DNA from 3 places in the Comamonas testosteroni genome. Region 2 is predicted to be linked to each of the others. Evidence: predicted binding sites of a transcription regulator. Region 2 holds the regulator's gene; each other region holds the start of a gene.
The links. The regulator HrcA, encoded in region 2, represses chaperone genes, less so after heat shock. The targets are predictions, from matches to a motif close to TTAGCACTCNNNNNNNNNGAGTGCTAA.
Positions count from the first base shown of each region.

Region 1: rpoH (RNA polymerase sigma factor RpoH) is a predicted target of HrcA. The motif match lies at 1,180-1,206, and genes of this name have one in related genera.
Region 3: groES (co-chaperone GroES) is a predicted target of HrcA. The motif match lies at 1,937-1,963, and genes of this name have one in related genera.

Region 1 covers NZ_CP043568.1:4,957,724-4,961,004, reverse strand. Annotated here, with positions in the region: gene F0P97_RS22870 (Bug family tripartite tricarboxylate transporter substrate binding protein) at 1-61, opposite strand, end outside; gene rpoH (RNA polymerase sigma factor RpoH) at 204-1,148, opposite strand; gene F0P97_RS22860 (VOC family protein) at 2,888-3,281, opposite strand, start outside.
Region 2 covers NZ_CP043568.1:1,002,516-1,005,796, reverse strand. Annotated here, with positions in the region: gene F0P97_RS04570 (HD domain-containing phosphohydrolase) at 1-47, opposite strand, end outside; tRNA gene F0P97_RS04565 (tRNA-Ile) at 519-597, opposite strand; gene hrcA (heat-inducible transcriptional repressor HrcA) at 856-1,863, opposite strand; gene F0P97_RS04555 (NAD kinase) at 1,893-2,792, shown strand; gene recN (DNA repair protein RecN) at 2,795-3,281, shown strand, end outside.
Region 3 covers NZ_CP043568.1:810,346-813,626, forward strand. Annotated here, with positions in the region: gene groL (chaperonin GroEL) at 1-1,467, opposite strand, end outside; gene groES (co-chaperone GroES) at 1,562-1,852, opposite strand; gene F0P97_RS03640 (chemotaxis protein CheW) at 2,114-3,281, shown strand, end outside.

The DNA.
Region 1 (3,281 bases), 2.0 Mb from region 2:
CTGCTGCAACCAGGCTGCGGCGGGACAGGTTCTTCAAGATGCGCGAAGTGCGAATAGGCATGGCAGGTCTCTTTTGAATTCTTGATAGGCGATCGGTGTGCGTGAAAGCATGCACCAATGCCGAAAAATAAAAAACCCGGAAATTATCCGGGTTTGAGGTTCAGCATTTCAGCCTTTTAAAGGCTTGAAGCGCAAGTTGGCGTTTACGCAAACTCGGCCAGCGCTTTTTTCATCTTTTTCATGGCGGCTACCTCAATTTGGCGAATGCGCTCGGCACTCACACCGTATTCGGCAGCCAGCTCATGCAGCGTCATGCCGCCAGAGCCGTCGTCATTGACCTTGAGCCAGCGCTCTTCAACGATGCGGCGGCTGCGGTCATCCAGGCCCTCCAGGGCCATGACCAGACCATCGGTTGCCAGATGATCGCGCTGGCGCGATTCAAGCATGGCTGTAGGCTCGTGACTGGCATCAGCCAGGTAGGCGATAGGGCCGAAGGCCTGTTCTCCATCATCGCTGGGAGAAGGATCCAGCAGCACATCGCCGCCGGCCAGACGGGTTTCCATCTCGATGACTTCCTCGCGCTTGACGTTGAGCTTTGCAGCAACCGCATCAATTTCGTTCGAAGTCAGGGTTTCGCGCAGGGCCAGCTCTTCGTCGGCCATGGCGGCATCGGACTTCAGGTCATGCTTCATCGAGCGCAGATTGAAGAACAGCTTGCGCTGGGCCTTGGTCGTCGCGACCTTGACCATGCGCCAGTTCTTCAGGATATATTCGTGAATTTCCGCCTTGATCCAGTGCATGGCGTAGCTGACCAGACGCACGCCCTGATCGGGATCGAAGCGTTTGACAGCCTTCATCAGGCCCACATTGCCCTCCTGAATCAGGTCGCCGTGAGGCAGGCCATAGCCCAGGTACTGGCGCGAGATGGAGACAACCAGACGCAGGTGGGACATCACCAGACGCCCGGCGGCGTCCAGATCATTGTGTTCTTTGAGCTTGCGAGCGTAGTCCTGCTCTTCCTCAAGGGTGAGCATTGGCATACGATTGACCGCCGAGATATAGGCATCCAGGTTGCCCAGCGGAGGTACCAGCGCCCAGGGGTTCGCGGGCGCCAGGGCAGTAGCAATGGAGCCGGAGGCAGTTTTCATTGCAGGTTTCCTTTCTTCCATGATCTTCATATTAGCACTCCGTTAGAGAGAGTGCTAAAGACAAAGTTCCCACAGCTTTTGTTGGTTTTTGACGGCGCAGGTTGTGACCTGCCTGTCGATTCTTCTTGAATTTGTTGTCGATTCTTCTTGAGATTTGTACTTTTCTCACTGAGTTTTGTACCGCTTTGAAGCCAAAACACTGGCATAACCAATTGATTTAATTAGTGAAATTTTGATTTTCACAAGTTGCCATCCGCTGAAATTGATTATTTTTTTAGGCAAAATTCTCAAAAAAACCGGAAATACTTAACCTGTGCCTTTGTTTTATCCGTACTCCCCTAGTTGACCTTGGTGCAGACGCGGCTGTGGCAGGCTCATGCAGGCAGGAACTGATACCCATGCAGCCTCGCACGATGCGCGCCTTATGCTGCGTATTCGAGTTCTGCAGGTTCTTTTGCCGCTAAGGGGCGTCAGGTGGTTTTTGAAGGGCTACCAAGTCGCAGACCCGGTGTTGAGCAAGTCAATTTGCCTATGCGTTCGCAACAATGCTTGTCGCGCTTACCTAGTTAGATCACAGTCACTTCGGGCTGTAGTAGCCTAAGACCAGATGTCGGCCAGGTTCCAAAGCGTATTCCGGTCGAGCTGACCGCCCGTGCGGGTTGTGGCTGACTAGGCTGCTGGTCGTGACTGACTGAGTTCGGCCAGGAGCGGACGGCCACAGTGCACCTCTGAACGACTTCTACAGGCTGATCTGAGCCATTCACGGTTCGTTGCTTGAACGGCAGCAATGGCCAACACCAGCCGTTGAAGGCTGCTTGTCCTGAACGGCCGCTTCACCCTCGGGACCGGCCGCTCGATTGCACGGTTTGCCACGCACTGGCCCGAAGGACCGCTTCAGCGTGCCCCGGCAGGCTCGTGTCGACCCGTTGCTGTCGTTCGAGCCCCGGCAGCAAATGTCTGCTGCGTAGCAATTTCTGCCAGTCACATTCAGCCTTCCGATTTGAAGTGCATTGGGGATATCACGCCGTTCCTTGACAAGTGTCGCGGTAGGCCGGGCCCAACTCAGTAGCCAACACATGAACTCATCTCACGATGCAACCGACTTCGAGCAGCAACTGGCTACTTGAAAGACGAATTAGCCTGCCTCCAAGACAACTATCCTTAGGCAAACCTCTCATCGATGTGCGCTCAACCAATAGCGTAGGCAATGCCCCGGCTTGAACAAGTACTCCAATAAATCTTTCAGATCGACGTCGACTTAAAGCGAGGCCATTTGAAAGTGGGCTATGAAATTGAAGTCGCCGCTGCCTGCAGAGCAAAGATACGACTGCGTGGGCTCAGACGGCTCTTGGGCATTTCATGGCGCCTGAGCAGCAGTCTCAGATCTATCCAATGCCTGGATCAGCTCTCGGATCCAATCCTCCGTGGCCTTCAACAGCCTCCGACAAAGCCATGTGTCGGGTAAGCTAAAACCCCGGCAGAAGCTATTTTCGATCTCAATGATGCTGCTCAGGCAGCAGCCGCAAGCTTGCTGCCGGGCCGCAAAGGGAATGTCTTGCTAAGAGTCTAAGTGATTGTGATGCTGGCTCCTGATGCCAAGGAGCAAGCAAAACATACAACTGCTTATCGACTGCGGCGGCACAACTTTCCGCCATGGGAAGGGACAAGCCAATACAGCATTGAGGACATTGCTCAATGCCGATGGCTTGCCACTTTTCCAAGTGCCGGCCCACCTGAGCCTATGCGTTCCTAGTAGCCTGACGACGCTGCTCAAACTGGGCTGCCCACTCGGCCACAGGCATAAAGCTCGGGTCTGTGCGCACGACCCGCTCGGTCTGCGCCCAAATGGCTTCATCACTCTGCTCCAGATCTAACGGGTCTCCGTGGGGCTGACTCACATACCAAGGCGTGTCCAGGTAAACCTCCACGGTGTTGTCCTCAGGGTCCATACAGTAGATCGAAAGCGCGTTGCCATGGTTGAGGCCGCGCATCTTCGTTGCCCCCAAAGCCAGTGCCCGACGCCGCGCTTCGCGCAGCTGGTCAATGGACTGAACCTTGAACGACAGTTGCATCACGGTGCTCGGCGAATCGGCACCGCGTCCTCCGGCCAACACCAATTGATGGTGTTGATCA
Region 2 (3,281 bases):
TGCACGCGAATGCGGAACTGCCGGGGGACGCCTAGGGAGTGGTTCATCAGATAGTCTTTCGGCAGGTAGGGTCACCTGGAATCGTGGTTTTCAGTCTAATTTGCCTACAGCCAAATTAATCTTGCGACTTAGTTTCGATGTTGTGTTAGCACACCACGATGACACTGCTGTTCTCTTTAGGTGATAGAAATCACCTGCGCAATTTTTGCTAGCCTCGAGATAAGCCTATTGCTACACCCTGAAACGCCTCTTTAGCAGGGTTCGCGCCTAACGATGTAGTCGATTGACTGCTCCGGAGCGGACGCGGGCGTTCAGAGCATGCAGGCATTCAATGTCTGGTATTGAAGATTGCGGCTGTTGAACTACCAGATCGTGACTGACTCAGATCAGCCTGATGCAGCCCTTGGAGACGTATCGGTTAGTGACTACAACTGCCGCCAGAATCAATCCTTCGGACATTAATATTCCGCCCCCCCCACAAAAAAAGCCAACCTCTAAAGAGGTTGGCTTTTTCATTTTGGTGGGCCTCCCGTGAGTCGAACACGGCACCAACGGATTATGAGTCCGCTGCTCTAACCAAGCATGAGCTAGAGGCCCGAAACTTCACCAAAAACCGCCGAACAGGCAATCTTTTAGTCTACCGTTCTCTGGACCAGACATGCACCAGACAACGTTTTTAACTGCCAGATCAGACTGAAATTAAGCAGTCTAACCTTTTGAAACTAAAGCAGAACTCCCTTTTGCTTCTCCACGATGTAGAAGAATTATGAGTCCTCTGCTCTAACCAACTGAGCTAACGCCCCAACACTGACAACAGCCGTGGCTGCCACCAGAAAAACTTCGCCATTGTAGGGCCTAACGCTTGTGACTCAGAGCATTGCTCACCAGTTTGGACGTGATATCGACAATCTGGATCATCTTGTCGTAGTGCATGCGTGTGGGGCCAATCACCCCCAGAGTGCCTACCACCTTGCCGTCAAGCTCATAGGGAGCGCTCACTACAGACAAATCTTCAAACGGTACGGTCTGGCTCTCGCCACCGATATAGATGCGCACGCCATCGGCCTGATTGGAGAAGTCCAGCAACCTGAGGATTTGCGTTTTCTGCTCGAACAGGTCGAAAGCACGACGCAGATTGCCCATATCGCTGGAAAAATCGCTCACGGACAGCAGATTGCGCTCGCCGGCGATCACCACGTCCTCGCGATCATGGTTGCTCATGACCTCAGTGCCTACATTCACCGCCGCCTGCATGAGGCTGGCAACCTGGCCCCGCAATTGCTCCACCTCGGTTTGCAGCCGCGTGCGCACCTCCTCCATTGCCAGACCGGCGTAATGGTGATTGAGGAAATTCGAGGCTTCTATCAGTTGCGAGGACTCGTAGTCCACATCTGTGAAGATCACGCGGTTTTGCACATCGCCTTCGGGCGAGACGATGATGACCAGAAAGCGCCGCTCCGACAGGCGCACGAACTCGATATGCTTGAAGACGGAGCTGCGACGCGGCACCATGACCACACCCACGAACTGGGAGAGGTTGGACAGCAGATTGGCCGCATTGGCAATCACCTTCTGCGGCTGTTCAGGCATCAGGCCGGGCGTTACAAGATCGCAGCGGTCCACCGTCAGCATGGTGTCGACAAACAGGCGGTATCCCCTGGCTGTCGGCACGCGGCCTGCCGATGTGTGAGGGCTGATGATCAGACCCATCTCTTCCAGGTCGGCCATCACATTGCGTATGGTGGCAGGCGACAATTCAAGCCCGGATGCACGTGAAAGAGTGCGCGAGCCGACTGGTTGACCGTCAGCGATGTAACGCTCGATCAGCGCTTTGAGCAATAACTTGGCACGTTCGTCGAGCATGATTTCATTTTAATGATGTAATTTCCCAGATGACATCCACGTTCCACCATATTGCCCTGATCGGCAAGTACCACACACCCGCAGCAGGCGTTCCGTCCGATGCAGCCAGCGCAGCACTGCAACGGATTGCCGGTTATGTGCGCAGCATGGGTTGTGAGGTGATTCTGGATACCCAGTCCGCCATCTACGCGGGCCTGCCCGATTACCCGAGCATGGACGTGGACGGCCTGGGCAGGCATTGCGACCTCGGCCTGGTGGTGGGCGGAGACGGCACCATGCTGGGCGTGTGCCGCCATCTGGCGCGCTATGGCACACCGCTGGTCGGCATCAACCAGGGCCGCCTGGGGTTTGTCACCGATATCGCCCTGGATGAATTCGAAGCCTCCATCACGCCCATATTGCAGGGCGAGTACGAGGAAGACGAACGCCCCCTGATGAATGCTCGCGTCATGCGCGACGGCCAGTGCGTTTTTGAAGCCCAGGCCATGAATGATGTGGTGGTAAACCGTGGCTCGACCTCGGGCATGGTGGAGCTGCGCATCGAGGTCGGCGGCAGCTTTGTCTCCAACCAGCGTGCGGACGGCTTGATCGTGGCCACCCCCACGGGCTCCACCGCCTATGCGCTCTCGGCCGGCGGTCCCATGCTGCACCCTTCGATTCCGGCCTGGGTGATGGTGCCCATCGCGCCGCACAACCTCTCCAACCGTCCCATCGTGCTCTCCGACGCCCAGGAAGTGACTATCGAGGTAGTGGGCGGCCGAGGCGACGCCAGCGCGAACTTCGACATGCAGTCCCTGAAATCGCTGCAGCATGGCGACCGCATCCTGGTGACGCGCGCCGATCACAGCGTGCACTTTCTGCACCCCAAGGGCTGGAATTACTTCGACACCCTGCGCAAAAAACTGGGCTGGAACGAGGGAGGCGTCTGACCATGGCCTTGAAGCGCATCGTCCTGCGGGACTTTGTGATTGTCCAGTCACTCGATCTGGACTGGCAGACCGGCTTCACGGTGCTTACCGGCGAAACCGGGGCCGGCAAATCCATCATGCTTGACGCTCTGCAACTGGTGCTGGGCGCACGAGCCGATGCACAGGTGGTGCGCGAAGGCTGCCCTCAGGCCGATATTTGCGCAGAGTTCGATTGCCCACCCCATCTTCATGAATGGCTGGAAGAGTCGGGTTTTGCACAGGAGCAGGATTTGCTGCTGCGCCGCGTCATCGACAGTCTGGGCCGCAGCCGCGCCTGGATCAACGGCTCTCCCGCCACGGCCACGCAGCTGCGCCATCTGGGCGATCAGCTGATCGATATTCACGGCCAGCATGCCTGGCAAAGCCTGACCCGCCCGGACGCAGCACGCGCCATGCTGGATACCTATGGCGGCATTGAAACGGCTCAGCTCAAATCGCTTTGGCTGGACT
Region 3 (3,281 bases), 190 kb from region 2:
CAGCATGTCGCCGTAGGTGTCGTTGGCAGCGTTGAAGCCGTAGTTGCCCGAGCCGTTCAGCACGGCGTTCACGACCACCGAGGGCTCGCCACCGGCGTTGGCCACGATTTCGCGCAGAGGAGCTTCGATAGCCTTGAGCACCAGCTTGATGCCGGCGTCTTGTTCGGCATTGCCGGTAGCCAGGGCGCCAACGGCTTGCTTGGCGCGCAGCAGGGCCACGCCACCGCCGGCCACGATGCCTTCTTCCACAGCAGCGCGGGTAGCGTGCAGGGCGTCTTCCACGCGGGCCTTCTTTTCCTTCATTTCGACTTCGGTGGCAGCGCCAACCTTGATCACGGCAACACCGCCGGCCAGCTTGGCCACGCGCTCTTGCAGCTTTTCACGGTCGTAGTCGGAAGTGGCTTCTTCGATCTGGATGCGGATTTGCTTCACGCGGGCTTCGATTTCGTCAGCAGCGCCAGCACCGTCGATGATGGTGGTGTTTTCCTTGCCGATTTCGACGCGAGCAGCCTGGCCCAGATCTTCCAGAGTCACCTTGTCCAGAGACAGGCCCACTTCTTCAGCGATGACCTTGCCGCCAGTCAGGATGGCGATGTCTTCCAGCATGGCCTTGCGACGGTCGCCGAAGCCGGGAGCCTTCACAGCCACAACCTTCAGGATGCCGCGGATGGTGTTCACCACCAGAGTCGCCAGGGCTTCGCCTTCGACGTCTTCGGCAATGATCAGCAGGGGACGGCCGGCCTTGGCAACAGCTTCCAGCGTGGGCAGCAGGTCGCGGATGTTGCTGATCTTCTTGTCGAACAGCAGCACGAAGGGGTTGTCCAGAATTGCAGCTTGCTTTTCGGGGTTGTTGATGAAGTAGGGCGACAGGTAGCCGCGGTCGAACTGCATGCCTTCGACGACATCCAGTTCGTTGGCCAGGCTCTTGCCTTCTTCAACCGTGATCACGCCTTCCTTGCCGACCTTGTCCATGGCTTGAGCGATGATCTCGCCCACGTCGGAGTCGGAGTTGGCGGAGATCGTGCCCACTTGAGCGATTTCCTTGGAAGTGGTGGTGGCCTTGGATTGCTTCTTCAGCTCTTCCACCAGGGCGGCGACAGCCTTGTCGATGCCGCGCTTCAGGTCCATGGGGTTCAGGCCGGCGGCCACGTACTTGGAGCCTTCGCGCACGATGGCTTGGGCCAGCACGGTAGCGGTGGTCGTGCCGTCACCAGCGATGTCGTTGGTCTTGGAGGCCACTTCCTTCACGAGCTGGGCGCCCATGTTCTGCAGCTTGTCCTTGAGTTCGATTTCCTTGGCCACGGACACGCCGTCCTTGGTCACGGTGGGGGCGCCGAAGGAGCGCTCCAGCACCACGTTGCGACCCTTGGGGCCCAGGGTAACCTTGACTGCGTTAGCCAGGATGTTCACGCCTTCAACCATGCGTGCACGTGCTTCACCGCCGAAAACTACGTCTTTTGCTGCCATTTTTGGCTCCTAAAGAATGGGGTTCAAATGTTCTGCCGGCGCTTATCGATCAGTCGCCAGCAGTTGTATGAATAGGGGATGTGTTCGGGAAGGATTACTTCTCGACGACTGCGAACAGGTCGTCTTCCTTCATGACCAGCAGCTCGTCGCCGTGGATCTTCACGGTTTGGCCAGAGTACTTGCCGAACAGAACGCGGTCGCCGACCTTCACGTTCAGAGCGATCAGTTCGCCCTTGTCGTTGCGCTTGCCGGGACCCACAGCCAGCACTTCGCCTTGGTCAGGCTTCTCGGTGGCAGCATCAGGGAGCACGATGCCCGAGGCTGTCTTGGTTTCGTTTTCGAGGCGCTTGACGATCACGCGATCGTGCAGGGGACGCAGGTTCATACCAACTCCTAAATACATCAACAAAGTTGAAACAAGACTTGCCAGCCATCCTGGCCGACATTCGGAATATCTAGGGTCAAGCTGTTAGCACTCAACCCTATCGAGTGCTAATAATAAGGCAATTTCCTGAGCTTTCAAGACCTCTCCCCAGCCGATCAGAGGGCAAATTGGTCAAGGAGCAGGGTTTGTTCTGAGTCATATGTAACGTGTTTTTACAAATAGGCCTGGCTTTTGCTCTGCCAAAACATGCCTCCAGAAACCATGACTGCCCCGGCGCAGCGCGCCCAAGACCTGCTGCAGACAGATGTCTTCATTCCCCATATGCGCCAGGTCGGGCGCTGCGAGAGTTCGCTCGGGGAGCTGAATCTGATGTGGCGGCTCATAGAGTCCTCCGCCAAGATGAATTGCCCACAGGAAGCGCAGGCCTTGCTGCCCATGATGGCCGCCACGCGTGGCGGCTTCGAGCGCCTGGAGCAGGACCTGGTGCAGTCCATGGTGATGCAGGCTGTGACGGGGGTGACGGCGGGGCTGGCCAGTCAGGCACAGCATCTGATCGATACCCTGGTGCGCAATCTCTACGAGCGCACGGCCGACGTGGGGTTTCTGGCGACCGACGCCATGCTGTGCCAGTTCATGGCCGCAGCGGATGGCGACGGGGCGGCCATCACCCAGCGTCTGCGTGCCTACCGCAGCAAGTACACGGTCTACACGGACATTCTGCTGCTGGATGCCGAAGGCCAGGTGCGAGCGAGTGCGCGCGAGAGGAGTCAGGCCACAGATCAGCCATGCCGGGATGCATTGATTGCCCGCGCTCTGCAAAGCCCGGGTTTTGTGCAGAGTTTCGGCGCCACCGACCTGCTGCCGGGGCATGGCAGCGCGTTGATCTATGCGCATCGCATGCTGCACGCCGGCAACCGCCAGCCTATTGGCGTGCTGTGCCTGTGTTTTGACTTTGATGGCGAGATGCAAGGTATCTGGAGCAGCCGGGACCGGATAGACGGTAGCGGCGTGCCCGACGCTCAGACCAGCATCGCCCTGTTGCTCGATGATCAGGGACTGGTGCTGGCCAGCAGCGATCTGCACTGGATTGGTGTGGGGGCGAAGCTGCAGGCTCACCGTGATGGTGCGGGTCCGCTGTATGTACATGGCGGACGCACCTATCTGGTGCAATCGGCGGCCTCGGCAGGCTATCAAGGCTATATGGGCCCCCATGGCTGGCGGGCGCAGATCATGACACCGCTGGAGCTGGCCTTCGGGCTCCAGCAGCAGGCCGGACTGGATGGGCTGGACGCTGCCGTGGCCCAGGGCCTGCTGGCGCATGCACATCGCTTCTGCCCGCCCCTGCACGCCATACGCAGCGCAGCGGATACCATACGCCGCGTGGTCTGGAACGGCCGCGTCATGACGGCAGGCAAGCAGATGGACAGCA